One region of the Leptolyngbya sp. FACHB-261 genome, then DNA from elsewhere that is predicted to be linked to it. Evidence: predicted binding sites of a transcription regulator. Region 1 holds the regulator's gene; each other region holds the start of a gene.
The links. The regulator NtcA, encoded in region 1, controls nitrogen genes in cyanobacteria. The targets are predictions, from matches to a motif close to TTTGTANNNNNNNNTACAAA.

Region 1 (10,288 bases):
GCTGCAAGGAGCAGAGCCTCTGAGCCTGGCCTTACGGCTAGAGGCTTAACTCTCCTCAGAACAAAACAGATTACAAATAGAGGCCGATACCGCCTGTGGGCAATCGGCCTCTATGCTTTTGAGAACTGTGCTTTTAAGAGCCTGTGTTTTGGGGATAGGATTTGAACTGTTTGAACTGGTTTATCCAAACCTCTACGGTCAATCCAGCTTGTCCAGACTGATGCGCGGGTCCACAGCTTTGAGCAAAAGATCGGCCAGCAAATTGCCAATAACCAGCATGGCAGCCCCAATTAGCAAAGACGCCATGACGACGTAGAGGTCTTTCTGCTGGACAGCTTGCAGGATCAGTTTGCCAAGCCCAGGCCAGTTGAACAGCGTTTCTGCAATGAAGGCACCGCTAAGCAAACTGGCAAATTCAAAGCCCAGAAGTGTCACCAGGGGATTGATCGCATTGCGGAGAGCGTGAAAGTAAATAACCCGGTTCTCAGACAACCCCTTGGCACGAGCCGTCTGAATGTAGTTCTGTCGCAGTACGTCCAGCAGGTTGCCTCGGGTGAGGCGTTGCAAACCGGCAAAGCTAGTCACGCTCAGCGCTAATGTAGGCAAAATCATATGCCAGGCAATGTCTAGCACTTTGCCAAGCGGCGAAAGCTCAGCGAAGCTAATGCTGGTCATGCCCCCCACTGGAAACAGGGGTGTGTTCTGAGCAATCACTAGAAATAGCAGTGCAGCAATGAAACTGGGAAAGCCTTGCAAGGTGTAACTCAGAAGCTGAATTGTGCGGTCAATCCAGCGGTTCTGATTCACAGCGCAAAAAATCCCTAAAGGAATCGCCACACCCCAAGTCACGATGATTGAGGAGATCGCCAGCAGCAGTGTATTGAGCACTCGTTGACCAATCAGCGTTGCAGCCGGGATACGGTAGCTGAAGCTGGTGCCAAGATTACCGTGCAGTGCTTGCCAGAGCCAGCGGGTGTACTGCTCCCAAATGGGCTTATCTAGGCCAAACTGCTGGGTCAGTTGCTCAATAGTTTGAGGATCGATGGTTGGTTCTAGCTTCAGTGTGTCCAGGTAGTTACCCGGTGCCAGCTGAATCATGAAAAAGCTCAGCAGCGAAACCAGCCATAGCGTTAGCACCGCTTGCAACAGGCGCTTGACGACATAGGCAGTAGTTTGCCCTGAAAGGACCCGGCTACCCCTAGCCCAAGGACTGCGGCTAACCGTCGTATCAGGAGAGGTCATGGGCGAGCCCGAAGAAGGTCAGTAGGTAATGAGAGAGACAATCGGTACCTGAGCGGGCAACTGCTTACGCCCATCCAAGGCCGACAGCTCGATGATAAAACCAAAGCCTACCAGACGGCCTCCAGCCCTCTCTACAAGCTTGGCAGTTGCTAAGGCTGTTCCACCCGTGGCAATCAAGTCATCTACCACGAGCACCTGGCTATCGGGCTCAAATGCATCCTGGTGCATCTCCAGGCGGTCAGTGCCATATTCGAGCGCATATTCGTAGCTATACACGGCTCCAGGCAACTTGCCAGGTTTGCGCACCGGCACAAAGCCAGCGCCCAGGCAGTAGGCCAGCGGCGCTCCTACAATAAACCCTCGGGACTCAGCACCGACAACATAATCGATCTTCTGGCCCTCAAAAGCTTGAGCTAAATCGTTCACTAACTGGCGCAAGCCCTTAGCATCCCGTAAAAGCGTAGTAATGTCCCGGAAAAGGATGCCTGCCTTGGGAAAATCTGGAATATCGCGGACAAGGGCTTGAAGGTCCATGAGGTTGAATTGAGATGTTCTGAGGTTAAGTGTGCTAGCTGACGCCAATTCAGTAAGACGATAGCTTATCCACATCTCCTGATAGGTAGGTGGGTAACTTTTCCGTAGATGGGTACAATAAGCGCGACTCGTTGCTTCATACCCTGCCTGTAGTTGAACTGCTATTGATTGCAGGAAACTCGTACACTGGTCAACGGGTCATTTGGGTTTGAAGCGGTTTTCGAGGCAGTACGTTCAGTGTGATGCAGGTAAATAGTTCTACAGACTTTGCAGACAACCAGGAGCCAAGCGCACTCTTTGAGACGCTGCCGGAACTGAGTGGCCTGCCCGCCGAATGTCCACGGCGCACAAGAATTCAGCTAGATCTGCTTCTGCTTAGTATTGAGTCGGTCGAGCGACTCGGCGCTGAAGCCATGCTCTATGCAGCGAAAGACCTCCAGCTTCAGCATTTGATTAAAAATCGGGTGGTTCTCTGGCGTCTGCGCAGTACGAGTCCTTACCGCCGCCAGACGCAACGCCGTCCCCTGAGTCTGGATGAAGCCAAAGCCCTGACGCTTGTGACCTGCTATCTGGCGCGTCGCCTGACTGTGCTCATCCGTCAGCTTCTCCTCGCTCAACAGCAACTGAATGAGCAGGGGCTGGGGGTGGAGCAGCATTTCCGCCTCAACGACTACCTAGAACGCTTTCGCAGCTATTTCCGCAAGCGAATGCAACCGCGACGCCTGATGGACGATGCCAAGTTGAATGAGATGGCCATTGAGCTTTTGAACAAGTTGCTGTTGTGCAGCGGCACAGCCGGACCTGCTCGTCTGTGGGCTTCCTTGTTCGACGGTGAGGTGGAGTAGATACCCGATGCTCACTCTAGTCCGCACCTACAACCTGCCCAACTGCACCCTGACCTTGGAGGGTATTGCTGCTCCGAATAATGCCTATTCTGAGCGCCCTCCTCTATCGATCCTGACTAACTTTGAGTGCAATTTCTTAGGGTTGAACTCGCCGTTGTCGGGTAATCGGGAACTGCTAGAAGCCTTGAACTCAGCCGTCAGTCAGTACGCCCAGAGCTTACTAAGCGGCGTGTCTGGCCCTAGCAAACCGAGTTTAGTCAGAGTAGAGCGCCAGGGACTCGACCGGCACGTTCTGACCCTCAGGCAACCACCACAGGACGGTAGCCCAAACGGCACAACCGCTCCAACCGATCAGCAGGCTGAGCAACGGCTTGAACTGAGCACAGTGCAACTGTTCGATTTAGTCGAGGCGCTAGATCAGCTGGGCGCCGATACGCAAACGTTGCCGGAACTTCAGCCTCACTTCACACCAGTTTCTAGACGTTACTCACCTCATCGCGCCAAGCCGGTTGAGCAGGCGGCTCCTGCTTTGTTCGGACTGACTGGCCTAGCGGTGGCAGCTGTCGCCTTCTTCTTTGTCCCCATTCCCAACGTCAGGCCACCTGAGCCAGTCCCTTCCCAAACCTCCTCTAGCACAGCCACACCAGTCCCTACACCGACTGCCACCGCTCCGCCTACCATTAGTGATTCCCAAGCGATCAGCAGCCTGCGTCAGCAGATCTACGACGAGATTGACAAAGCTTGGAGAACGACCCCGACTTTCCGCAGCGATCTCACCTACCGGCTCTCGGTCAATGCCAATGGCTTACTGACTGGCTACCGAGCTCTGGATGCAAACTCGGAGCAGTTTGTCAGAGATACGCCTTTACAATCCCTGCTCTACGTACCGGTGCCTACGCCCAATGCCACTCCCTCACCCGTTGAGACGTCCTCAACCTCGCAGGAGCCAACCGCACAGTTCGAAGCCACGTTCACACCGGACGGCAAGCTGAGTGTAGAACCCTACACGGAACCGGCTACAAGCGAAAGCGAGACTGCGACACCAGCAGCCTCGCCTTGACATAAATGAAAGCTCAAGTAACCTCCCTAGTCCAAACAGGGCTACGGAGGTTACTTATTTAGGCTCGATTGGATCTTAAATACCCCTGCCTTATACCTGCTTATGGCTAGGCTAAAGGCAACTAGACAGGCTAGTCCAGGGTTGCAGACGATTGCAGGTGGGCTTCTAAGAACCACAGGCGCATATCAACGGCGCGCGAGATCTCGGTGTAGAGATCAGCGGTGTCCTTGTCTCCTAGAGAATCAGAGTCGTCAATAGCCGTACGGATGCGGCTGCTGTACTGGCCGTAGCGCTCGACGAGGGCTTCGACGTGCTCTCTGCCTTCAACAGCTCCCAGGGGATACTCCGGTAAGGCAGAGGCCTCTGCGGCCATGCGCGCCGTTCCTTGGGCAATGCCACCGAGCGTTGTCGCTCGTTCAGCCAATAAATCCACGAAGCCCAGCACTTCCGTCGCTAGCTCATCAAACAGCAGATGCAGCTGGTAGAAGTTCATGCCCTTGACGTTCCAGTGAGCTTGCTTCACTTGGGTGTAAAGGTCGAGCGTGTCGGCCAGGTGCTGGTTCAACATGCCGATTAGCTGCGTGCGCTTCTCAGCAGGGATGTTGATGCGGCTCTGATACTGTGCGGTCTTTGCCGTCTTGGTCTGACTGACTGCCATCTTTAACTCTCCTGTCGCAGAGATACTAAAACGAACTCATTACGACTACGCTTAGTCTAGCAAGAAATGCCCTACTCTGTCAAAGGCGCAGTTGTCAAGCGTGCTTAAACCACGTCTGTAGGCGGAGTGAGATTAAGCTCCCATGATCTCGTAGCCACCGTCTACATAGATGATTTGGCCGGTGATGCCACTCGACAAGTCACTACACAAGAAGGCAGCCGTATTGCCCACTTCCAAGGGGGTAACCGAACGGCGGAGAGGCGCTACTTCTTCAACATGGTGGATCATGTCCAGGATGCCGCCAATTGCTGAGGATGCCAGTGTTCGAATCGGACCGGCAGAGATGGCATTCACGCGAATGTTTTGGGGGCCCAGCTCGGCAGCTAGATAGCGAGTGTTGCACTCAAGAGCGGCTTTAGCAGTGCCAGCTAGGTTATAGCCTGGGATCACCCGTACCCCGCCGAGGTAGCTGAGCGTTACTACGCTGCCTCCTTGAGTCATCAGGTGCTTTGTAGCTCCGCACAGTTGGACCAGTGAGTAGGCGCTGATATCAAGGGCTTGATTAAAGCCAGCGCGGGAGATGTCGCTGAAATTGCAAGTGAGGTCTTCTTTATTCACGAAAGCAAGGCAATGGATCAAGATATCCAGGCGACCCCACTTTTCCTGAATAGCAGCGACCATCTCCTCGATCTGCGCATCATTCTGGACATTGCAAGGCAGAAGCAAATCTGGGGCTAGTGGCTCGACCAACTCGGCAACCTTAGCGCGATAGCGATCTCGCTCATCGGGCAGGTAGGTGATAGCGAGGTTGGCTCCAGCCTTGTGCAAGGACTGGGCAATACCCCAGGCAATAGAACGATTGTTGGCAATGCCAGTGACCAGCGCATTTTTTCCGGTCAGGTCAAGCATGGATCTCTCCAGATCGGGTGGCGGCGTGACGAGATCTTACGATACAGCAGCCCTGCCTCTCTCCCGCTCCAGAATCCAGTCTCGTATCACCGCTCAGCAAAACTAAAGTCTGTTGTGATACCGTTTGGTCAAAATTGGTTACCTGTAATACAAACCGCAAGCCTTGAGTAGGTTTAAGTGATGAAAACTTAGTCAGGGCGTTCAGCAAGCCTTGAGATCATCCAGACCGGGAGGGATAGAGGTGGGGAAGGAACGATGGTTGTGACCCAAGATCGGCCTCTAGCGGCGGTTTTCCGCCAGATGAACAATGGTCTATTTCCGCCGATGGTGGAAACCTTCGAGCGGGGTAAGACAATCTTTTTCCCGGGTGACCCAGCGGAGCGAGTTTACTTTCTGCTCAAGGGAGCGGTCAAGCTTTCGCGGGTCTATGAAGCAGGTGAAGAAATCACCGTCGCCTTGCTACGCGAAAACAGTGTCTTCGGCGTGCTGTCTCTGATTACGGGCAACCGCTCTGACCGCTTCTATCACTCTGTGGCCTTCACCCCGGTGGAACTGGTTTCAGTGCCGATTGAGCAGGTGGAGAAAGCGCTCAAGGAAGACCCAGAACTCTCAATGGTGTTGCTGCGTGGCCTCTCCTCGCGCATTTTGCAAACCGAGATGATGATTGAGACCCTGGCCCACCGCGATATGGGCTCTCGTCTGGTGAGCTTCTTGCTGATCCTCTGCCGTGACTTTGGTGTGCCGGGCGCAGAGGGCGTCACCGTGGATCTGAAGCTCTCGCACCAAGCCATTGCTGAGGCTATTGGCTCTACGCGAGTTACCGTCACTCGGCTGCTGGGCGACTTGCGTAAGCAAAAGATGATCTCAATTCATAAGAAAAAGATCACGGTCCATAATCCAGTGCTGCTGGGCCGCCGTTTCACCTAATTTTTCAGGATCTCTAGAGGCGCAGCCTTCAGCTAGACTGCACCCATGACTTCAACTTTCATGCCCGATTTGTCCGCCCTGCTCCCCATCGCCCGCAACGCTGCTTGGGGCGCAGCCGATATTCTGCTGGAGCACTACAACGGCCACAGCGATTTGCAGGTAGACGAGAAGAAGGACGGCCCTGTTACGGCTGCAGATCTAGCCGTGAATCGTCATCTTCTGTCTACGCTTCAAACTGCCTTGGGCAATGAGCATTTTGCCTACCTCAGCGAGGAGACAGCTGACGTACCCAGCCGTTTTGAGAAACAGTGGGTTTGGATCATTGATCCGCTGGATGGCACTCGCGACTTTATTGACCGCACTGGCGAGTTTGCCGTTCATATTGCGCTGGTGCATCAAGGCCGTCCGGTATTGGCTGTCGTCGCTTATCCGATGGTGCAGAAGCTCTACACCGCTGTGCAAGGCCAGGGCAGTCAGGTAGAAACTCGGGATGGCACTGCTCATGCCTTGCAGGTGTCTGACCGGCAGCAGCCTGAGCAAATGCGTTTGATTGTGAGCCGCAGCCACCGGGACGGCAAGCTAGACCGCTTACTGGCCAAACTTCCAAAGGCGGACCAGCGGGCTGTTGGCAGCATTGGCTGTAAGTTCGCTTCGATCACAGAGCAGGAGACCGACTTCTACGTAGCCCTCTCTGGCAAAAGCGCACCCAAGGATTGGGATCTAGCTGCACCTGAACTAATTTTGACGGAAGCAGGTGGTCAGGTTAGCCGCTTTGACGGCAGCCTGCTGGAGTACAACCGCGCTGATGTGAGCCAATGGGGCGGCATCCTGGCCAGCAATGGCCATGCCCATAACAAGCTTTGTGCATTGGCAGAAGCAGCACTTGCAGAGGTGACATGAGAATGGCTGAGGGGTAACTTGGCTTAAGCTATACCAAGGCTTAGGCCAGCGGCTCCCCTCAATCTTCCAGGGATTTTCGTGTTGAACCTCGTTCAGCACCTCTAGGCTGCTTACCTGACATCAGAGGCTCTGTGAAGCTGAAGTGAGGCATCAGCCAACTTTCTTTTTGGCTGATGAAGACTCTGAGGAGAGTCCATTTCGAGTGTTTCAGTAAAAATACTAGTCACTTATTATCAGGCTGTGCAGCCAAAACTTCTGACGCTTTTTGCATCTACCCGTTGAATATGAGCATCTGCAACTATGGATATCATTGCTCAGTCTAGGGCAGATGGATTGCAGTATTAAGCAAGGAGTTGCATAAGCCAATGTAGAACGTTAAAGATACTCCTAGCCAGATTGCTAATCAGCTAGATGAGTTTCCTGATAACGCTCTAAAGGATTGTATATAGCTGGTGGACTTCTAGTTTCCACTTGCCTAGAGTTCAGTCGCACCCTAGCTGTTCTAGCTGAGGAGTACCTTGATGCATCTATTGCCAAAACTTGCCTGCAAAAACTATCTCGGCTTGGTTCAGCTACCCGCCGCTCTATTGTAAATACTTCTCGGGGTAGATGGCAATCTTCCTCTAGGTTCTGACTTTCACCGGCTACAGGCTTAGGTTGCTATCTCATTCATTGCAGACTTGCTTAGACAGACGCCGGGAGCGAACTGAGCAGGTTTAGCTTAGCAGTAGGCTGCTGTTGGACATTTGGCAAGATGTTCACTGTGTCTACTAAGCACTGTTACTCAGTTTTTTTGTAAGAATGCTTTCCGTCGCGCTTATTGCGCCTCCCTTTTTCAGGTTATTCGTCTGTATCTTTGATATTTCTAGATAAATTTAGAGCCTTAAGGCCTAAAAATTTAGGTCTTGACCTTAGCATCGGCATCCGTAAGTATTTGAGTTCAAAATAGGTCTGCTGATTATAGGGCGACGTCATTTGCTAGGAAACTCCCTCTCAATATTGATCAACCGGTTAGTACAAAGCCTCACCACCTTTGCATTAGTTGCAGCTATTGCTCGTCTGCTGGGACCGTATGAGTTGGGGCAATATTTGCTTGCCTTTGGCTATTACTACATCTTCATGTCTATCGCCTCTCAGGGGCTCAAGGTTCTATTTACGCGAGAACTATCACGTAATCTAGAAGAGGTACAGCTCTATCTAATCAACGGCACACTCCTACAGTTATTTGCAAGCCTTATCAGTTACGGAATATTAGTCATTACAGTATTTTTATTGCCTTATAACTCTGACACCTCTACTGCTTGCTATATCTTGGGCTTGATGGTCGTTCCCTTTTCTCTCTCCAATGTTACAGAGGCGATCTTTCAAGCGCAGGAACGCATGTACTTGATAACCCTCAGTACAGTACCTGTTTATATTTTGCGTCTACTCGTCATCATTTGGATAATGCAACAGGGCTACACTATCAACCTTGTATCCGCGATTCTAGTCCTTTCAGAAATTTTCATTCTTGTATTGCAATGGGGTCTGTTGATCCAAAAGATTAATCTAGAAAGACAGATTAATTGGAGTTTTATGCGGCGCAGCATAAAGGCTGCTCGCACTTTTTTCGCGATCGAAGCCATCGCTGTGCTCAAAGACCGAATGCAGCTGCTCATCCTCTCCTTAATAGGAGGTGAAATCGTAGTTGGACTCTACGGAGCGGTTATGCAATTGATGCAACCCTTTGAGATTATTGCTCATAGTCTTGCATTGGCTATTTTTCCAAGAATGAACAAGATAGTTGCAGCAGAGCCAGAAAAGCTGCGGGACCTTGTTGAAGGCGTCATTGAGATCTTGCTTAGTGTGGCCTTGCCACTAATCATTGGCCTGTTTTTTCTAGGGCGCGACTTATTGGTCTTTGTCTACGGCAATCCTAGCTTTGCTGATGCCGATACCGCTCTTAAGATAGTTGCCTTAGCACTTGTTGCATCATCTCTCATGAAGCCGCTCAGCTTGGCACTAGTGGCAAGTGGTTTTGAACGGATTAATCTACGTGAAGTGAGCGTCACTACTAGTATAGGGGGACTAATTAGCATAGTTCTAGTTACAGCCTATCAACTAACTGGCGCAGCTATAACAGCACTTCTCATGCAATTAATCGCTTGCGGCCAATATGTCTATCCTGTACATCGTCGTTTGTTTCCCATACGCTTCTGGCACGTTTTGCGCTACCCAATGCTAGCTAGCATATGGACTCTATGTGTGTTTCTAATCTTACAAAGAATCACTCAAGACCTTCTCATAACCATGCTTACTGCTACTTCTCTCTACTGTCTATTAATAATGACTCTCAGCATTTATGCTTTCGGAGGTCTAAATGCAGTTAAAGCTAAGTTGCGTCGTAGTTTGTAAATTCAAATCAAAGCCTCGCATAGTTTCAATAAACACTTTCAGATATTCTTATCGTAGATGTTGCTCATGAATGAAAGCAACCAAGTCTTAGTCAGTGCTGTAATCCCAACTTGCGGTCGGCCGCAGATTGTGTCTAGAGCAGTCAAAAGTGCCCTAGCCCAAAGCTTAAGCATGATTGAAGTCATTGTGGTTGTAGATGGCCCTGATGAAGCTACAGCTAGACACTTGGAACAAATTAATGATTCAAGATTGAGAGTAGTCGTATTGCCAGTGAATGTAGGGGCAGCAGGTGCTAGGAATGCTGGAGTTAGTGAAGCTAAGGGGAATTGGATCGCTTTTTTGGATGATGATGATGAATGGCTCCCTCAAAAGCTCGAATCTCAACTTCAAATTGCCAATCATTCAAAGCATACTTTTCCAATTGTTTATAGCCGCTTTATTTGGAAAACGGCAGAATCTGAATTCATTGGCCCCAGAAGAATACCAGCCCCTTATGAACACTTAGCTGACTATCTTTTTTTTCGGAAGTCTCTGTTCTATGGAGAAGCTTTTGTCAACACTTCCACACTCTTTGCAAAGAAAGAATTACTGCTCATAAATCCTCTCGACACAAGCTTACGCCGACATGAAGACTGGAATTGGGTGCTTCAGGTCAGTGCATTGGAAGGTGTAGGAATTCATTTCGCACCTGAACCCTTAGCGATTACTAATATAGAGACAGGGCGCAAGCGCTTAAGTAATATCAACGACTGGCAAGACTCTTTAAACTGGATTCGTTCAATTCGTTCTTTAGTGACTCCGTCTGCTTACTCGTGCTTT
Region 2 (10,288 bases), 260 kb from region 1:
CCAATTTCTTCGCCGATCCCAGGTAGGAAATTGAACACGCCAGATGGAATGCCCGCCGCTTGCAGCACTTCATTGAATTTGGCCGCAATCACGGAGGATTGTTCAGCTGGTTTGAACACGACCGTATTGCCCGCTGCTAGGGCTGCCACACACATGCCCACTGGAATTGCAAAGGGGAAGTTCCAAGGCGCGATGACCAGAGTGACGCCTCGGGGCTGATAGTGATACTCGTTGGTTTCACCGGGCACATTGCGGCTGCGTGGCGCTTGCAAGCGCTCCATCTCCTCACCGTAGAAGCGACAGAAGTCAATGGCTTCCGAAACATCGGCGTCCGCTTCGCGCAAGGGTTTGCCCACCTCCAGCACAATCCAAGCAGCAAGCTCCTGCCGACGCTGCTCCATCAGGTCAGCAGCTTTGCGCAGAATGTCCGCGCGCTGGGTGGCACTAGTTTGCTTCCAGGTCGTAAAGGCAGTCTTGGCTGCTTTCACGGCGGCTTCGGCCTGCTCCACACTGGCCAGACCCACTCTGCCCACGATTTCCTCTGGTTTGGAGGGGTTCACTGAGTCCAGATGGTCAGCCGTGGTCACAGCTGTGCCATTAATCCAGGGGTTGTAGGTCTGAGCTAAGCGGGCACGAACCTCTGCTAAAGCCTGCTCTGCCAGCTGACGCGGTTGGGCTTGAGAGAAATCCGAGTTAGCAGCGCCGTGAAAACCTACCACTTGCAAGCCGTGACCGTCAGTCTTTTCCATCACGGGAGGCTGGAGCAGTTCTTCGCTGGGGCGGCCTTCTTCCACACTGCGGCGCAAGAAAGAGTTATTGGCCGTGTTCTCCAGCAAGCGGCGGATTAGATAGCCCATACCGGGGATGAGCTCACCGTAGGGGCAGTAGATGCGCACCCGCTGACCCATATCCACACAGGCTTTAGCGAACTTGTCGCCCATGCCGTAGAGCATTTGCAGCTCGTAGCGACGCTTGGGAATTTGCAGTTCTTGAGCTGTGGCAATAGCGACGGCCAAAGAACGCACGTTGTGGCTACCAATTGCGGCCCACAGATACTCATGGTTTTCCAATAAACGGCGGGTTAGCGCTTCGTAATTGGCATCGGTGGACGACTTCTGGTTGAACACCGGCTGCCACCAGCCGTTTTGATAGGCCTTGATCGTTTCCTGGTCCCAATAAGCGCCTTTGACCAAACGCACTGTGACCGGGTGCCCCCGTTCCTTAGCCCAGGTGATCAGGCCTTCTAAATCCTGCTGCGAGTCGCGCAGATAGCCCTGCAAGGTTAGGCCGACATCAGTGCGCGTACGAAACTCGTCTTCAAGCAGGACTGACTTGAGCGTGCTCAGGGTCAGGTCCTTGTGGGCGTACTGCTCCATATCGAAGTGGACAGCTGTGCCCAATTCTCTGGCCCGCCGCAACAAGATGCGGATCTTTTCACTGACTTTAGCGGCACTGCTGGCAGCGTCTAGCGCGTCAAACTGCGAATAGAAGGCGCTCAGCTTGACCGAAACTTGCACCAGAGGCAACGGCTCCCCATCCGCCTCGTCAATTTGCGGCACTCGCGACCAGGATTTAGACGCTTGAGCGAGTTGCGCCATCAGATCGAGATAGCGATTGAGGTAGGACTCGGCCTCGACTTCGCTAATGACTGCTTCGCCCAGCAGATCCAGCGTGAAGGCCATGCGTTCTTTGCGCAACCGCTCAATGCTCTTGATTGCCTGTTGGATGTTGTCACCCGCAATATAGCGACGCGCCAGGGTTTCCACTGCAGTTGCCACAGTGGTCGCGGCGATTTGCCCGGTGGGCGAGTCGGGTTTGCTGAAATTGAGTAGGCCCTTGAGCCCTGGCACCTCCGCCTCACCCAGGTACTCCTGGAGATGACGGGCAATTTCTGCCTTACTGCGTAATGAGGGCAGGCCATCGACAAAGCGGAACAACTGTACCCGCAAACTATCGTTGCCCATCGCCCAGTTCATGAGCTTGTCATCCAAACGCATCTGGTCGCGGAGTGCTCCTAAGAAAGAACGCTCCCCCCGGGCCCCCTGCACCAAGATCGCCTGTGCGATCTCACGAGTTTTCAACTCGTAAGCACTGCCAACTTGCACAACCACTTCAGGATGCTCCTCGTATCAAGCTTTAGGAACGGCTAATCGACCAGCAATCAAACTGGTTCAACTGCGGACCAGCTACGCATAACGCAGGGGACTAGCACGCCGCAGATAATTCCATTATCCTCCCTGTCTCCTGACTCGTTAGCACCCTGGAAACATTAAGTAAACCTTAAGAAGACGAGATTATCCGGGCGCTTTGTCTAAGCCAAAACTATGATTTCTCTAAGTAGCAGAGCTATTTAAGCGCTGGGATACTGGTAGTTTCAGCCTCCTTCTCTAGGTAGATCTATCTATATTTTAACAAAACTTAATGTTCGTCCGATAGGGTAGGCGTGAAAATGAGTGAGGTTTAGTAGTCTTGAATACAGTAAGTTTTAATGAGTGCTTTTGCTTAGACAACTTGAAACCTCAGTAAGGAATTCAGGGTTGAAGCTCAGCAAGCTCTCTTAGAGGCAGTGTGAGGTTAGAGGCCAACCTTAGGCCTTAAGTTCAGAATTCTCTGGCCAGGATTATCGAGATCGCGAGGGTTATCCAGATATGGTGCAGTCTTTCCAGTTCTCTCTGGCGACAATACAAGATGAGGCTCGGCATTTAGTGGATGCCGGTGTCCTCAATCCTCGGCAGCCGATTCACGTGCTGTGCCAGTATTTCCCGGCTCGAGAGTGGCAATGGGTCGAGCGGGAATTAGAGTTGCATGACTATCTGCTACGGGACCGCCTCAGTGACTTGATGAGTCACGAGGAATGGGGGAGCGACTAGCTGTTAACTATCGCTAAACTGTCAGGGAATGCTCACTGTCAGGAAACGCTCAAGCGGTAGCTGCTTCGAGGTGGCTATGAATGGGTTATGAATAGATCAAAAGTCTGTTGGTACCCAATGAGTTGCGTGAGCCGCGTAGCCCGAGCGCTGAATAGGGTATTTTTTATAACTAAGACAACTGCGACGGCACATTGAAACAGCCTGGCTCACCAGACCGAGATCCTAGCTTGCCCGCTCAGGCTTGGAACAGGGGTATCCAGTCTGGAGGCCCACCTCTGCGCGAACGCCTAGAGCGGTTGATTAGACTCGCGTCCCAGCTCCCCAGCATGCCGCATTTAGAGGAACACAACACCTTGGAATCGCCCCTGAGCCCATCGCTCAAAGCTGCTGTCATGGCCATCGGCGGCGCGGAGGATAAGGTCGGCGAACGTAGCATCCTAAAGACCTTTTTTAATCGGGCAGGGGCAGCTGACGCTCGGGTCGCCATCATTCCTTCCGCGTCGCGAGAGCCGGAAATTATCGGTCAGATTTACCACCAGATCTTTGAGGAAATGGGGGCGAAATCCATCGATATTTTGGACATTCGCAATCGGCGCGAAAGCGAAGATCCGCGCATGCAGGAGCGCCTAGAAGACTGCACAGGAGCCTTCATGACTGGAGGCGACCAGCTGCGGCTGTGTGCTCTAATTGCGGAGACACCGCTGGCATTACAGATTCAGAAGCGAGTCCGCTCCGGTCAGTTAGTGCTGGCAGGTACGAGTGCTGGAGCCGCGGTTATGGGCTACAACATGATTTCAGGGGGAGCGAGTGGAGAACCACCGAATCGAGGGCTTGTCGATCTGGGAACTGGGCTCGGCATCATTCCAGAGGTGATCGTTGACCAGCACTTCCATAACCGCAACCGCATGGCGCGCTTGATGAGTGCGGTTGCTGCGTTCCCTGAACGCATTGGCATTGGCATTGATGAAGATACCTGTGCAGTCTTCGAAGGCGATGGCACGCTACAGGTTGTTGGCAAAGGAACCGTGACCGTTGTAGATCCGGGTGAAGTGTCTTACAACAGCCGTGCGCAGGTTGGCGAGCAAGACCCCCTAAGCATTTGCAACTTGAAGGTCCATATTCTCAGCCAGGGCGGTCGCTATAGCCTTTATAAGCGAGCCGTACTTCAGCAAATTATTTAGATCGAGAGCTAAATTTCTAGTTCAAACGGGAAATTCAGCTCCGTCATTTCGGTATTGCATTTTAGAGAAGATCAAACATGACAAACATATCCATGCCGCTTTTATGACCTAGGCATAGACATTTTGTGATCAGCAATTCAACACTTTAAAGCTGGTCCAATTAGGATCTACTTTTGTTCCCGGATTTCGTTACTTTCGTCACCATTTGAGCACTCTATGTCAGGTCATTATGACATGAAAGCACGAATGGCCCTGACCCTCCCCACCAGTAGGCTTACATGAAGATCCTCAAGATACAGACGCTGCGCGGTCCCAATTACTGGAGCGTCCGACGACATCAGATTGTGGTGATGCGTCTGGACCTGGAAGAGTTGGCAGAGAAGCCCTCCAATCTGATCCCCGGCTTCTATGATGGTCTGGTCGCAGTGCTGCCCAGCCTGATCGAGCATCATTGCTCGCCAGGTTGCCGAGGCGGTTTTTTGAGCCGGGTTGCGGAAGGCACGATGATGGGGCACATCGTTGAGCATGTTGCCCTGGAACTGCAAAGTTTGGCAGGTATGTCGGTGGGCTTTGGGCGGACTCGCGAAACCAGCACGCCGGGGACCTATCAAGTTGCCATCGAATACAAAGACGAAAAGGCAGGCCGTTATGCCGCCCGAGCCGCAGTGCGGCTGTGCCAGTCAATTATTGAGACGGGCTCCTATGAGCGCCAGGAGCTAGAGCAGGATACTAAAGACCTCCAGGAGATTTACAACGAGTCTCGCTTGGGGCCCAGTACTGAATCGATTGTGGCTGAAGCAGAAGCGCGGGACATTCCCTGGTTGGCCCTAAACAGCCGCGCCATGATCCAGTTGGGCTGGGGCGTCTATCAGCGTCGCATTCAAGCAACCCTATCCGACTGCAGCAGCATCCTAGCCGTGGAACTGGCTTGCGACAAGGAGGGCACCAAACGCATTTTGGGCGATGCTGGGGTGCCAGTGCCTCGGGGCACGGTGATTAACTATTTAGATGAGTTAGAGGAGGCTATCGCCGATGTCGGCGGCTTCCCAATTGTGATCAAACCCCTGAGCGGCAACCATGGGCGTGGGATCACGCTGGACGTGCAGACCAAGGCAGCGGCAAAAGCAGCCTTCGATGCAGCGCGCGATGTCTCAACTTCTGTAATTGTCGAGCGCTACTACACAGGGCGAGATCACCGGGTTTTGGTGATTAATGACCAGGTGGTAGCCGTTGCGGAGCGAGTGCCCGCTTTAGTTACAGGCGATGGCAAATCGACCCTAGAGGAATTGATCGAGCAAACCAACCAGGATCCACGGCGCGGCAACGGTCACGACAATGTTCTAACTCGCATTGAAGTCGACCGCCAAACTTGGGAACTGCTCGACAAGTACGGCTACGACCTGAGCACAGTTCTGCCTAAGGGCGAAGTCTGTTATCTCAAAGCCACCGCTAACTTGAGCACAGGCGGCGTTGCCATCGACCGTACTGACGTTGTTCACCCCGAGAACCTCTGGCTGATGCGTCGGGTTGCCAAGATCATCGGTCTCGATATTGCTGGCATTGACGTTGTCACCTCCGATATCTCTAAGCCCTTGCGCGAGACAGGCGGCGTGATTGTCGAGGTGAATGCAGCGCCCGGCTTCCGTATGCACGTCTGCCCCAGCGAAGGGATTCCGCGCAACGTAGCAGAGCCAGTGGTGAACATGCTGTTTCCACCAGGCGCGCCGAGCCGGGTGCCGATTGTGGCAGTGACAGGGACTAACGGCAAAACCACGACCACCCGACTGATCGCCCATATCTTTAAACAGACTGGCAAAGTGGTTGGCTACACCACCACTGATGGTATTTACATTGGCGATTATTTGATTGAGAAGGGCGACACCACTGGTCCCCAAAGTGCTCAGGTCATTTTGCAAGACCCCACGGTCGAAGTCGCAATATTAGAGACGGCCCGGGGTGGCATTTTGCGTTCTGGTTTGGGCTTTGACCACTGCAATGTTGGTGTGGTGCTCAACGTGCAAGCCGACCACTTAGGCATTGGCGACATCAACACGGTAGAAGACCTGGCTTACCTCAAGAGCGTTGTCGTTGAAAGCGCTCAACCTGATGGCCATGCCGTGCTCAATGCTGACGACCCGCTGGTGGTCGATATGGCAAACCGCGTCAAGGCTCGGATTGCCTACTTCAGCATGGATCCCAACAATCCAGTAGTTCGAGATCATGCGCGACGGGGCGGCCTGGCAGCGATCTATGAAAATGGCTATCTCTCGATCCTCAAGGGCGATTGGACCCTACGTATTGAGCAGGCTGTGAACATTCCCCTAACTATGGGTGGTCGCGCGCCTTTCATGATTCAGAACGCCCTGGCAGCTAGCTTAGCCGCCTTCGCGCAAGGGGCTCGCATGGAGGATATTCGAGCGGCTCTAGCGACCTTCAACGCCTCCGCTAGCCAAACTCCCGGTCGCATGAACCTGTTTGACATGGGAAGATTCAGCGCGCTGATCGACTATGCTCACAATCCCGCTGGCTACACGGCGCTGGGCAGCTTTGTCAAAAATTGGTCTGGTGAGCGCATCGGTGTCGTGGGTGGCCCTGGCGATCGACGCGACGAAGACTTAGAAACGCTGGGCAGGCTTTCGGCAGATATATTTGACCGAATCATTATCAAAGAAGCTGAATCCGATCAGCGCGAGCGCCCGACGGGTGATGCGGCTCGCTGGATCACCCAAGGCATCGAGACAGTGCTAGCCCAGGGCAAGCAGCCAGATTGCCGCTATGAGGTGATCTTGAACGAAACCCAGGCGATTGAAACAGCCCTAGACACGGCTCCAGACGGAGCTTTGGTCGTGCTGCTAGCGGCAGATATTGCTGGGGCCGTCAGCCTGATCGAAGCCCGTCAGCCAGTTCGGGGAGCAACCCCGTCGTTGTCCCCTGTAGCGCCTGCCCCCACGACTACCCCAGATAATGGCCAGCAGAACGGCTCAGAAAACGGCCAGCCAGCTTATAGCGAAGCGGTGGATCCTGAGGTAATCAGCTACTCACATCCCTAAGGCAAACGCGGTTAGGGGTTGGACGGGTAAAATCAGCAGGGTAAGCCCTCTCATTGAAGTGTTGTGACTGTTCGAGTCCGTATCGCTCCCAGCCCCACCGGCAACCTACACATTGGTACTGCCCGCACCGCCGTGTTCAATTGGCTTTATGCCCATCGGCACGGCGGCAAGTTTATTCTGCGCGTTGAAGACACCGACCGAGAGCGTTCTAAGCCTGAGTACACGCAGAACATCCTAGACGGCCTCCAGTGGTTGGGGTTGAACTATGACGAGGGGCCCTTCTTCCAAACGGAGCGGATGGAGCGTTATCAGGCTGCCATTCAGCAGCTGCTTGAACGGGGTCAGGCTTACTACTGCTACACCTCTGAGGCCGAGCTAGACGAGATGCGCGAAGCCCAGAAAGCTAGGGGCGAAGCACCTCGCTACGACAACCGCCACCGCCACCTCACCCCTGAACAACGGGCTGAGTTTGAAGCGCAGGGGCGCAAGCCAGTCATTCGCTTCAAAATTGAGGAGCCCCAGGAAATCAGCTGGAATGACTTGGTGCGGGGACCGGTTACCTGGAACAGCCGTGACCTTGGCGGCGACATGGTGGTTGCCCGGTCCTCAGACGATGGTTCACCCGGTCAGCCGCTCTACAACCTGGCCGTAGTGGTTGATGACATCGACATGGGCATCACGCAAATCATTCGTGGTGAAGACCACATTGGCAATACGCCTAAGCAAATCCTGCTCTATCAGGCGCTGGGCGCGTCGGTGCCGGAGTTTGCCCATACGCCGCTAATTCTCAACGCGGAGGGCAAAAAGCTCTCTAAGCGGGACGGTGTCACCTCGATCTTCGACTTCCGCGCGATGGGCTTTCTACCAGAAGCCCTGATCAACTACATGGTGCTACTGGGTTGGTCACCCCCCGATGCCCAAGAGCTATTCACGCTCTCTGAGGCTGCTACCAAATTTGATCTTGACCGGGTGAACAGCGCTGGGGCGCGGTTTGACTGGACGCGGTTGGATTGGATTAACAGCCAATACATTCACGCCCTTAGCCCAGAAGCTTTGGTAGAACATCTCATCCCCGTGTGGCAGCAAGCCGGTTATGTCTTCGATCCAGCGGCAGACCGATCCTGGTTGGAGCAGGTAGCCGCTTTGGTTGGCCCCAGCCTGACCCGCCTGCCGGACGCCGTAGAGATGACCCGCTATCTGTTCGTGCCGGAGCTGAGCTTGGATGCTGAGGCAACGGCGCAATGCCAGCAACCTGGTGTTGCTGGCGTCCTGGAAGCAGCTCAGGCAGAACTGAAGAATATAGAGGCGCTGACACCCGAGCTCGCCACCGAACTACTCAACCGCGTCACCAAAGATCAGGGCGTGAAAAAAGGACTGGTGATGCGCTCCATGCGCGCGGTCTTGACTAGATCGATGAAGGGACCAGACCTGTTGCAGTCGTTTATATTGCTGCATCAGCACGGCTTAGCTCTGCCCCGGTTGCAAGAGCAGATCTCATCCAGCGCCGCCTAGATATTAGGCGGTAATCAGGCGTAGAAGATATCTCGAAATATCAGGCGCAGGTCTGTCTAACACCTGCGCCAAGCGTCAAGAAAAGAGTCCTAGAGGTGAGGAGATGAATTTGGCTGGTCAATTTAGCCTAGTGAATTCAGTGCCCTGGTTGCTTGGCCTGGGGCTTTTGGGGCTGCTCAATAGTAGCGATCTGGGGAGCAGTGCTCTGGCGCAATCCTCAGCTCAGGAAAATGAGCCCAATGTTCTATTTCGGAATGTCTCGCTTAGCCCTGGCTTTCGGCCTGATCCGAGCAAGCTGCATGGCTTGAGTGGAGGTGCGATCACGGCTAGCACCAAAGCAGGCAAAGCCACGACAGAGACTGGTCCCTGCAATGGCTTTGTCGATGACCGGCCTGACCATGAGCTAACGTTGTCCAGCGCCTTTAATTACTTGAACCTGCGGGTGCGCAGTACCGGCGATACCATGTTACTGGTAAAGGGACCAGGAGGAAGTTGGTGCAACGATAATGCGGCAGCCACACCTACAGCCACGACTACAAATATCAATCCGGCGATTAGTGGCCGCTGGTTACCTGGAACCTACCAGGTTTGGATTGGCTCTAAGCAGCAAGGCGAATATTTGCCCTACGTTTTAGAAATTACTCAGTCGCCGGTACCTATCCAGCCGTAACGAACAACAGCAACCTCTGGTGTTTTACCCAGGTTATTTTCCAGGTGCTTGGCGTACTTGGCAATATCGTGGTCTTTGAATCCATCCGTTCCCGGCTTTAGGAAGTCGGACATACGGCCCTGGACATTGGCCAAGAAGTTATTCCAAAAGCGAATGTCCTGGTGAATTCTGCCCTTGGGGTCGATATAGAGAAAGGTGCCGACGTGGCTATAGCCAAAGGAGCGGGGTGGCACTCGGGTCACTACATCATTGTTGTGAACTAGGCGAAAAGTTTGCGCTTTGAAGTCATGGTTAAATGTGTCAGCGAAGGCTTCATCGACAGCTCGCGGCGAACCAAAAGTGTAGAGCCCTGCAACGGGCCGTTTGAGGCCAAACCGCAGTCTGGCTGTGGCCAAAGTTGCCAGAGCACCACCTAAGCTGTGGCCTGTAATCCACAGCGATTGGTTTTTATCCTGAAACGCATCTAGGGTCGTCATCACCCTTGGCCAAACACAATCCAGGGCTTCTAAAAAGCCTTCATGGACTTTGCCAATCTTGGTTTCTTCTTTGAAAGCAACGCCAATATTCGTCGCCCAATCATTGCGGTCGGTCGTGCCACGAAACGACAGAACAACAATTTGATCATTAGCCGCAACAAACGCTTGAGTATCTTGGTCTTCGCAGAATCGAACCCGCTCTTTGGTGAAGCCCCAAAGCTTGGTTTGGGCATCAATTGCTGGCGAGTCGCTATAGGCTAGTTGGGCCGCTTTAGCTAAACAAAACGCATTAATGGGGCTGTAATCAACTGCCTGAGCCTCAAACTGCGAATAAAGCATTGAGGTAGGAGAATAGGTCATCGTTTTACCCAGAATGAGAGGTGAGGTAGCGTCAGGCAGAACAACAAACAGGATGCCCCAGCGTACGCGCTCCGATTCCAGGCTGCTGAGCCTCGTCACGAAATTTAAGATGAGCTGAGAAATGGGTTGTTCTAGCTACAGCCAATATAAACTGCGAACTAAAACCTGT
Region 3 (10,288 bases), on a different contig from region 1:
TCTTCAGCCAAATTGCCGACGTAAAGACGAATAGACATGTGCAAGTGACCTCTAGGGTAGGTGTGGAATCGGGACTTGAGGCAAAGCTAAAAAACTTAGGCAGCAACACTCAAGCGTAATGTTTCCAGGCTTAGCGCCGGACCACCCGCTGCCCGAGCAGTCGACGTTGCCATAGTTTTATTATCCTCGCCTTGACGCCTCCAAAATCATGCTGCTAGGGGCTTAACTGAGTGAAGATTCTGGCCTAGCCCTAACCACTGCAAAAACTTTAAGCAAGCGGTGCGAACGGATGGCTCACACTGTAGCAGCCGTAGTCTTCTGCTCTGCAAAGAACTGGAGAGAAGCTCTCTGCTCATTTACGCCATTCACCACCCTACCATGCCCGTCCGGTACAGCGCTAAATAAAAACCAGCCGCTGGCTCCGGCTGGTCGATTGCTTGCTGTGTTGGGAGGAGGAAAACCCAAAAACGCCTGGGGCGCTGGTCAGGCACAAAAGCAAGAAATAGAGCCAACTTTCCTCGCCACCTGAACCCATCTAGCCTTTCCTGTTAAGGAATGTAACACGACTAGTGAGCTTTTATCAACAATTCTTCACTAGTTTTTGGAGCACAGAGCTCAAAAAATGTAACGAGTTTTACCAAAAGCAGGGGCTAACCTGTGCAAGGGAGTTAGCCTACCCATAGATACCCTTCCTGCAATTGCAAGGAGACTCCCGATGATGTCACCATCGCTGCTACCTCTGGTAACCCCCTCCCCAGCGCATATTTGCCCGTTTGATCAAGCATGCAGCTATCTAGAGGAAGCCGCCAAAGAGTTGCAGCTTGATTCAGGGCTACTGGCAATCCTAAGCAGCCCACGCAAAGTCGTTACAGTGTCTGTTCCTGTGAAGTTGGACAGTGGCGAAGTCCGAGTATTAGTAGGGCATCGGGTCCAACACTGCAATATTCTAGGCCCCTACAAAGGTGGCACTCGCTACCATCCTGCGGTGACCTTGCAGGAGGTATCAGCGCTGGCGATGCTAATGACCTGGAAATGTGCGCTCTTAGGAATTCCCTACGGCGGCGCTAAGGGGGGAATCGCGCTAGATCCAAATCAGTACAGTGTGGGCGAACTAGAGCGGGTTACCCGCCGCTACACTAGCGAACTGATTAACGATATCGGTCCGGCTGTCGATATCCCTGCCCCTGACATGGGCACCTCGTCACGGGAAATGGCCTGGATGATGGACACCTACTCCATGAACGTGGGTCATGCAGTACCTGGTGTAGTAACGGGCAAGCCGCTGTCCATTGGCGGTTCCCGAGGCCGTGATCTGGCTACCGGGCGAGGGGTCATGATCGTAGTTCGGGAAGCATTGGCAGAGCGAGGGCTGTCTCTTGCCGGTGTGCGGGTTGTTATCCAGGGGTTTGGCAATGTTGGTGGTGCTGCGGCCCAACTGCTCCATGATGCAGGCGCTAAAGTTCTAGCCGTGTCTAATGGTCGGGGCGGGATTTTTTGTGAAACTGGTCTTGATATTCCAGCCTTAAACGTTTATGTAGCTCAGAACCGGCAAGTCCTAGCAGGGTTCCCAGGTAGCATTGCCATCTCTAATGCTGAGTTGCTGACCCTGCCCTGTGATGTACTGATTCCAGCAGCGCTAGAGAACCAAATTACCGAAGAAAACGTCGCTCGGGTTCAGGCAACTATCGTTGCAGAAGCGGCTAATGGGCCGGTGACCCTGGCTGCTGACCGAGCTTTAGAAGCTCGTGGCGTTACCGTACTGCCTGACATTCTGGCCAATGCCGGTGGCGTGGTAGTCAGTTACTTGGAATGGGTCCAGGGGCTTTCCTATGTATTTTGGGATGAGGAACGGGTTAACCAGGAAATGGAGGGGCTGATGGTACAGGCTTACCGACAGGTCACTCACCAGGCAAAATTACGGCAGGTGCCGCTGCGTCTGGCCGCCTACACCTTGGGCGTCGGGCGGGTTGCCCAAGCCTTGGCTGATCGAGGTCTCTATCCCTAGAAGCCTGGAGCCGCCAACCCTGCCAGGGTTAAGGGGCGCGTTTCAAATCCAGGACGTCAACCACATGCGCAGGCGGAAGGTCTGATAGGTCAGGGGCAAACCCATGAAGATGGGCAGCCAGAATACCAGACCCAGAGCGACTGCGAGGCTAACGCTTAGGCCCAAGCCTCGCAGTCGGCGGTTTTGCTGATGTGCCTCATAATGTCCGGACCCAAATAGGGGCTGACTGAAACTCCAATCGGTTAGCCAAGCTAGGGCTAGGAAGCTGAAAATCGACGCCAACATGTAGTGGTAAAGAAACGTGCAACGGCCCACTAGACTCCAGGGTAGATAGTTAGCGGCATAACCCAGCAGGATGTAAAGCGGTCCCCAGGGTGCCGCTTCTACATCTTTGCGACGCCGTCCTGGATGGATGAACCAGCTCAGCAGAGAAGCCGTTAAAACCAACAGAGCCAAGGTAGAGAGCCACCAGAGAATTGGATTGCCCATGCCGTGCAAGGCATAGACAGTCTCAGGATTAGTTCCTTTGAGGGTCTCGTAGTAGTAGCTCATCGGCCGTAGCAGCAGAGGCCAGGACCACCAGGGTGAACAATAGGGATGTATTGGTTTGCCATTGGCTAACGTTTCGCCCAACCTCTGGTGATATTCCAACATCTGGCGATGAAGACCCCATAATCCTGGCTCTGGGTTGATCTGCATATGTGGAATCCATTGCAGCCAATACAGCCCAATGGGAATCAGCAGAAAGCAGAACAGGATTTGAGCTGCGCTCAGTTCGGTTATACGAGAGAGGTTGGTGGTACGCTGCCCTCTGTCCCAACGCAGGAGCCGCAATACCCAAGCAACCAACCACAACAGCAGCATGGCTAGGGCAAGACCAAGCCCATTCCACTTGACTGAGATGGCCGCTCCTAGGCTAAGGCCGGACAAGCTTAACCAGCCCCAACGTTGGCGTCCCTCCACCTTCAACCCTAGGAGAAAGAACCATTGACTCAAAATGCCAAAGAAGACCAGGAAGATATTGATCAAGCCCAATCGGGACTCGACTAGCAGCAAACCATCGGCAGCGGTAAAAAAGCCAGCCAACAAGGCAAATCCGGGTCGCTGAGCAATTTGCCAAGCCAGTCCAGCCACAACTAAGGGCAGCATTGAGCCGAAGAAGGCTTCGGTCCAGCGATAGGTTACTGGACCAGTCCAGCCAAACCGATCAGCAACCCAAAGTCCCACAGCAATGATGTATTTGCCTAGTGGCGGGTGAGGGTCAAAAAGCTTTTCGCCCTTCAAATAATTGCGGGCGTATTTGGGATAGTAGACCTCATCAAAAACGAGTTCTTTAAAGCGGCCTAAGTCCCAAAAATGCAGCGTGACTGATAACAGCAGCAGACCTGCCAATCCTAACCAGAACCAGGCTGGCAAGAGCGCGCTGCCTCGATTAAACTGGCCTCGCGTTCCACCGGGTAATGGGCGATATTTCACCATAGAATTTCCCCGGTCCCCTGGGTTTAAGATGTGTTTGCACAGGCATTCTACATCTGGAGCTACAGAGTCATGACTGACGCTTCTCCTGCTAGTGCTGGTACAGGGCTAAGCCGACGCCAGCACCTTTGGATCGCAGCCAGCATCTGGACCGTCGTTGGAGCTGGGCTGCTCGCCATGGGCAGTGTGTTTCTGCTGCGCTATTCCTATCCTGGGCTAGCCGATCCGCTACATCTGAGCTTTGCTGTCCTAGCCCTAGGCATTGGGCTGGTCAAAGGGCGTTTGGTTCTGGATCGTACCGCCACTCGGGTCATTGACCGAGTTGAGGAACTCAGCCAACCCAACCCCTTCAAAAGTGTCATTCAAATGTTTGGCACTAAAACCCTATTGTTGATTGCCGCAATGATGGGGCTGGGGGTTCTATTGCGCAGGTTAGGCCTCAGCTACGAAATTCGGGGGCTAGTCTACGTTGCTGTAGGGGTGGCGCTTTTGTGGAGTTGTCGCCGGTATTGGAGTGCTGCTGCCCAAGTTCCAAGCCGATCAGAGCAGGCGGGCTAAACTCACGGACCCAAGATGTAAAACAATGTTGCAGCTCCCCAAGGCATCAGTTACACTGCTTAACATAAGCACACAAAGAGGGCTTGAACGATGGAAACCGAAAACCGCAATGCCTGGAACTGGGGTTTCACCGCAGGAGCGGAGAACTGGAATGGTCGCCTGGCAATGATTGGCTTCGTCGCAGCCCTGGCTACCGAGTTTGCTACCGGCCAAGGTGTTTTACATTTCCTGGGTTTGATGTAAGCCCCAACAGGACTGAGTTTTTGCGGCAGGACAAGCGCCTGCCGCTTTTTGATGGCTACGAGTATTCTTTAGAACTCAGAACTAAAGCGGCCTAGAAGTTAATGCCTCTAACAACTTTGTTTGCTGTTAGAGGCATTACAAGCCAGCGAAAGGCCACTGTCCTTGGCTCAATAGTGAGCTAACAGGAGTACTAACGAATGTACTCTTTGAGGATACTGTTACGGTTGGGATGTCGCAATTTGCGTAGAGCCTTAGCCTCGATTTGACGAATACGCTCACGCGTAACGTTAAATAGCTGACCAATTTCTTCAAGCGTTTTCATCCGACCATCATCGAGACCGTAGCGCAGCTTTAAAACATCCCGTTCCCGAGGGCTCAGGGTATCTAATACGCTTTCGAGGTCTTCCCTTAGCAAGTTTTTGGCAACTTGATCCTCAGGGGTTTCACCATCAGACTCAATGAAATCACCCAAACGGGAATCTTCTTCTTTACCGATGGGAGTTTCTAATGAAATGGGAAGCTGAGCAGACTTCGCAATGAAGCGAAGCTTCTCAATGGTCATCTCCATCCGGGTAGCGATTTCCTCTTCCGTAGGTTTGCGACCCAGCTCTTGAGACAATAGCTTGGTTGTCTTCTTAATACGGGAGATAGTTTCGTACAGGTGAACTGGCAGACGAATCGTACGCGATTGGTCAGCAATTGCCCTTGTAATAGCCTGACGGATCCACCAAGTCGCGTAGGTTGAGAACTTATAACCTTTCTCGTGGTCGAATTTCTCAGCAGCGCGAATCAGACCTAGAGAACCTTCCTGAATTAGGTCCTGGAAGGAAAGGCCTCGATTCATGTATTTCTTGGCGATGGAGACAACCAATCGCAAGTTGGATTGGACCATCTTGTCCTTAGCACGACGCCCTTTGTGCAGGCGTTCGCGGAAGGCACCTAACGGCATATCAACTTCATTCGCCCACTCCCCATCATGAGGTTCGCGGTCGAGCCGATCCATTAAACTGTCGCGAATCCGCTCTAATTCCAATAGATCAGCGATCTTACGAGCCAGTTCGATCTCCTCATCGGCCCGCAAGAGACGAATGCGGCCAATTTCTTGGAGATAAAGACGAATAGAGTCCTCGGTGTAGTGCTTTTTGCGCGCGGGTCCCCGGCGTCGGGAGGCACGAGCTTTACCGGAGCGTCCTCCCTCATCATCATCAGAATCAGAACTGATGTCGTCACCTTCATCGGAGACGTCAATTACAACACTCACGTCTTCATCAATCAGTTGCTCTAGGTCTGCAACCAGAGGTTTACCGATGGTCTTGAGTAAGTTGTTGGCCTGGGTCATGCCGCGTTCCTCTTGCTCCTTAATGCAGTACAGGAGAAAACTACCTGCTAATTACGTCTTTGTGGTTGAACTGGTCGAATCGAATGGGGGCGATGCTTATCAGCAACTGGGGGATGTCTAAACTGCGATCGCGAATAAACTCCGGGGTTTACCAGACTGACTAGTCTAGCTAGAGAGGAGCGCAGTGACCAGCCTTTCCAGCAAGTCTATGTGAAACTGTATTCAGGGAGTCAAATGCCCTCCGATTGTAGCCTTTCTCACAAAACATGCACGCTTTCCCAATCATTTTGTGAATTTGGTCTGGGCTGACAGTCCTAGGGGACTGAGCTGCAGTAAGCCTTACCAGGGCAAGCTAGACACTTGCCCGGAATAGCGAATAACAGCATTGGCTGAGCCAAGTGCTTACGCACCTACCATTTACCATCCATTTATCACCAAAACTAGCTGAATGTCATGGACTTGATATGACAAGTTAGCTCTGGATGCATCCAGGATGGCACAGGTATTGAAGAGGCATTCCCAGCAAAATGGCTGATTCCAGCTTACCGAGAGGTTTTTAGAGGTCACCTCACTCAATTCAGAGTAGCGAGAACCGCGGTCGCAGGTTGAGAGCTAGATCCAGCAGGTAGTCATCAGAGCGGCCTAAAATGCGCAATTATGAAGAATCTAAACAGTCTTAACCGGTTAAGCGGCTTATGTTGCGTCGAGTTTCACTAGGGTCGTTGGGCCTGACGGTAGGCGGGATTTTGACCCTGATGGGCTTCGTGGCTTATTTTGGGGGCAATCCAACTTTGAACCTGATCGGATTTTTTTATGGTATTCCGATTCTGTTGGGTGGAGCAGCCTTAAAGGCATCAGAAACAAAGCCGGTGCAACTGTTAATGCAGCCCAACTCAGAAGTACTAGCACTACGCCAGAAACAACAAACTGAAACTCTGAAAAAAGTGCGTGAAAAGGCGACGGGCTATCTCTATGGCGAAGCCCATTTAGAAGAGTCCCTCAAACCTTTAGGTTTAGAGCCTACGGATGAAGAACGCCCGATTTTAACTCACCTGGGCGAAACGATTGTAGAGGGAGCCTATACTTTAGTGTTGCGCCTACATTCCCCTCTTATCGACTTTGCTAGTTGGCAGGAACGCCGGGATAAGATCGAGCGCTTCTTTGGTCCTGGTATTCGGGCAGAGCTAGAACAGCCTACGCCTGACACAGTAGACCTATCACTAATCGTGGTGCCGTGAGGTTACTGTCACTCTAAACGTGGAGCTTCTTTGGCTTAAGGGTTAGCAGCGTCCAGTAATCAGAAAATTCTCCAGCGTTGGGACCTCTACCCAACGCCCCTGCTCGTGCGACTGGTGGGTCAGATCCATTAGCAGTTGTGAGTAAACACCTTCCCTGAACGAAGGCACCGCCGGCTTACCCTCCCGAATAGCTTGCACAAAACGGTCAACGATGCCGATAAAAGGAGCCAGTCTGCCATCCGGGTAGGTTTGTTTGGGCAATAGATAGTCTGGCGTTTCTAAAGGGACGAAGTCTTGACCGGCCTGAGCCGCGGAAACCGTGAAGCCGTGGCCGTAGTCTTTGAGGTTGCGGCTCCCTAAAATCAGGCTGCCTGCTTCCCCGTAAACCTCGACCCAATGACCGCGCCCCGCATAGGTTGCAGAACTGAGGCTGAGGGTGCAGGGTGTGCCATCGGCTAACTCCAGCAGCAGGGTCGCTGTGTCATCAGCATCGACCGGACGCATCTCTCCCGTTTTGGGGTCAGGACGCGCAGGCACAGCAGTTGAGAGACTTGCGCACAAGCGCTTGACTGGACCAAACAACCAGGCGATGTAGTCAAAACTGTGGGAGCCGATTGCGCCCAAGGCACCGCCACCCTGGTCTTTGCGCGCATACCAATTCCAGGCTGCCTTGGCGTCAGCTCGGCTCTGTACTAGCCAGCTGATGTTAATTAACCGTTTACGCCCAATCCAACCAGACTGCAGCAGTTCCTGAAAATACTGCCATTGCGGATGACAGCGAAACTCGAAGTCCAGCATGGCAATCTGGTTGCGTCCTTGAGCGAGGTAGTGGAGGTCTCGCGCTTCCGTGACACTCAGAGTCATGGGCTTTTCGCAAAGTACATGTTTGCTGGCCTCTATCGCTGCACAGGCCATGTTGTAATGCAGAAACGGCGGCGTGGAGATGCTAACCGCCTCCACCTCTTGAAGCGCCAGCAAATCCTCGATCCGCTGGCAGGCATGGGGAATTTGGAACTGCTCGGCAATTGTCTGTGCCTTGCTCAAGTCCGGGTTGAACACAGCGACTACTTGAGTATCAGGATGGGCTTGAAAGCCGGGGATGTGAACCTTCTGGCCGAAGCCAGTGCCAAGAACGCCAACGCCAATTGCCATTGCTGTCTCCTAAGCGGGACCAATTGCTGCCACAACCGCTTCTAAGGCTAAAGCGACATGGGTCCAGTGAGTACCACCTTGCAAAAAGACAATGTAAGGTTCGCGCAAGGGCCCATCCGCCGAAAGCTCAGAAGTGCTGCCATCAATGAAGCTTCCTCCTGCCATTACCAGGTCACTTTCGTAGCCGGGCATGGCGGCGGGTATTGGATCGAGGTAAGAGCCAATGGGAGACCAAGCTTGCAAAGCTCGACAAAATGCTTGTAGTTTCGCTGCGCTGCCTAATTCAATGGCCTGAATGACATCTCGGCGGGGAGCTTCTGGGGCTGGATTAACGCGGTAGCCCAGCTCTCGAAACACGTAACCGGCTAAGTGGTTGCCTTTCATTGCCTCAGCAACCATCTGGGGCGCTAGAAATAAGCCCTGCAATAGCAACCGGTTTTGGTCTAAGGTGGCGCCCCCGGACGAGCCAATACCCGGAGCGGTCAGCCGACAGGCGGCAGCCTCAACTAAATCGGCCCGTCCAGCCAGATAGCCACCCGTGGGCACAATGGTGCCGCCTGGATTTTTCATTAGTGAGCCAGCCATCAAGTCAGCACCTACGGCTGTGGGTTCTTGGGCCTCAACGAATTCGCCGTAGCAGTTATCGACAAAACAAACAGTGTCAGGATTCTGCTGCTTGACCAGATGAACGATCTTCTCGATCTCGGCAATTGAGAGGCTGGAGCGCCAGGAATAACCACAGGAGCGCTGGATTGTAACCATCCGCGTTCGTTCCGTAACCGAACTAGCAAGCGCATGCCAGTCGACTTGGCCTTCTGGAGTGAGGTCTAGCTCTTGGTAACTGACTCCCAACTCCCGCAGTGACCCTTGGCCACTGCCTCGCAGGCCAATCACTTCCTCTAAAGTGTCATAGGGATGACCGGCCACCGCTAGCAACTCATCACCTGGACGCAAAATCCCATAGAGGGCACAGGCAATCGCGTGGGTGCCGGAGACGAACTGAATCCGGACGACCGCCGCCTCTGCGCCTACGATTTGCGCGAAGACTTCATCAATCACCTGACGCCCCAAATCATCGTGGCCGTAGCCGGAGACACCCGCGAAGTGATGGGGGCCAACGCGGTGTTCTCGATAAGCCGTCAAGATGCGCTTGAGATGATGTTTGACTTGACGGTCGATATTTGCAAAAACTGGCGCTAAGATTTGCTCGGCTTGTTGAACTGGCTCTGAGGTATTCATTTTGATCATTAACTCTGCTAACTCACGCTAAAAGGGCAATACAAGGGCTTAATACTCCGATACAATCAGCGCATGACAACTGCTACTCAAAAACAACTCACCTTGGACTGGCCAGTCATTATCTTTATGGCTGGCATCCACTTGGGAGCTTTGTTCGCTCCCTTTGCCTTTAGCTGGCCCGCAGTTGGGCTGGCACTGTTCCTGCACTGGATAACGGGAGGCTTGGGCATTACGCTGGGCTTTCACCGGCTAGTGACCCACCGCAGCTTTCAGACGCCCAAGTGGCTAGAGTACTGCTTCGTGTTCTGCGGCACTCTCGCTTGCCAGGGTGGCCCCATTGACTGGATCGGGCTACACCGTATGCATCACGTTTATTCTGACCAACTTCAAGATCCGCACGATTCCAGGCAAGGCTTTTGGTGGAGCCATATGGGCTGGATGCTCTATGAGCTACCAGGCCGTGGGGATATTCCCCGGTACGTCAAAGACATTATTGACGATCCGGTGTACCAATTTTTTCAGAAGTACTTTATCCCAATTCAGGTGGCTCTGGGAGCCGTGCTGTATCTCTTAGGTGGATGGCCCTTCGTGGTCTGGGGCGTGTTTGTCCGCTTGGTGCTGGTATTCCATTGCACCTGGTTTGTGAACAGCGCGACTCACTTGTTCGGCTATCAAAGCCATCAATCTGGCGATCACTCGACCAATTGCTGGTGGGTGGCTCTCCTAACCTATGGTGAAGGCTGGCACAACAACCACCATGCTTTTCCACAGTCAGCCCGCCACGGCCTACAGTGGTGGGAAATTGACCTGACCTGGATGACTATTTGGCTACTGCAAAAAGTTGGCCTTGCTAAAAAGGTCCGGCTTGCCAATAGCGCAACCAGTAACGCGTGATGTAGCGTTCGGGCTTGGGACTTTTGCTTACTTTTGCTTAAGTGACCTGGCCCGAGTGCTTGAGGCTTTTTAGCTAACTGGTTTTAGTTCGTTGGTTCGTCAAGCCGTTCATAGCGCTCTAGCAGATCTGGTCGTCGCTCACGC

Region 2: a site for NtcA is predicted at 2,461-2,480, ahead of H6F94_RS00845 (DUF4327 family protein). Genes of this name have one in related genera too.
Region 3: a site for NtcA is predicted at 5,866-5,885, ahead of rpoD (RNA polymerase sigma factor RpoD). Genes of this name have one in related genera too.

What each region holds. Positions count from the first base shown of each region.
Region 1 covers NZ_JACJPL010000001.1:443,719-454,006, forward strand. The annotation lists gene H6F94_RS02015 (hypothetical protein) at 1-49, shown strand, start outside; gene H6F94_RS02020 (ABC transporter permease) at 199-1,242, opposite strand; gene H6F94_RS02025 (adenine phosphoribosyltransferase) at 1,261-1,776, opposite strand; gene H6F94_RS02030 (DUF3038 domain-containing protein) at 2,019-2,621, shown strand; gene H6F94_RS02035 (DUF4335 domain-containing protein) at 2,629-3,681, shown strand; gene dps (DNA starvation/stationary phase protection protein Dps) at 3,812-4,339, opposite strand; gene fabI (enoyl-ACP reductase FabI) at 4,472-5,248, opposite strand; gene ntcA (global nitrogen regulator NtcA) at 5,504-6,175, shown strand; gene H6F94_RS02055 (3'(2'),5'-bisphosphate nucleotidase CysQ family protein) at 6,221-7,075, shown strand; gene H6F94_RS02060 (oligosaccharide flippase family protein) at 8,051-9,469, shown strand; gene H6F94_RS02065 (glycosyltransferase family 2 protein) at 9,536-10,288, shown strand, end outside.
Region 2 covers NZ_JACJPL010000001.1:185,229-195,516, forward strand. The annotation lists gene pruA (L-glutamate gamma-semialdehyde dehydrogenase) at 1-2,111, opposite strand, end outside; gene H6F94_RS00845 (DUF4327 family protein) at 2,649-2,870, shown strand; gene H6F94_RS00850 (cyanophycinase) at 3,062-4,051, shown strand; gene cphA (cyanophycin synthetase) at 4,330-7,101, shown strand; gene gltX (glutamate--tRNA ligase) at 7,165-8,613, shown strand; gene H6F94_RS00865 (hypothetical protein) at 8,717-9,283, shown strand; gene H6F94_RS00870 (lipase family protein) at 9,256-10,218, opposite strand.
Region 3 covers NZ_JACJPL010000031.1:31,520-41,807, forward strand. The annotation lists gene H6F94_RS25285 (RNA recognition motif domain-containing protein) at 1-38, opposite strand, end outside; gene H6F94_RS25290 (Glu/Leu/Phe/Val family dehydrogenase) at 716-2,005, shown strand; gene H6F94_RS25295 (phospholipid carrier-dependent glycosyltransferase) at 2,048-3,484, opposite strand; gene H6F94_RS25300 (hypothetical protein) at 3,554-4,039, shown strand; gene H6F94_RS25305 (CAB/ELIP/HLIP family chlorophyll-binding protein) at 4,130-4,282, shown strand; gene rpoD (RNA polymerase sigma factor RpoD) at 4,473-5,621, opposite strand; gene H6F94_RS25315 (DUF2854 domain-containing protein) at 6,317-6,859, shown strand; gene H6F94_RS25320 (Gfo/Idh/MocA family protein) at 6,902-8,011, opposite strand; gene H6F94_RS25325 (methionine gamma-lyase family protein) at 8,021-9,250, opposite strand; gene H6F94_RS25330 (acyl-CoA desaturase) at 9,323-10,144, shown strand; gene trmD (tRNA (guanosine(37)-N1)-methyltransferase TrmD) at 10,228-10,288, opposite strand, start outside.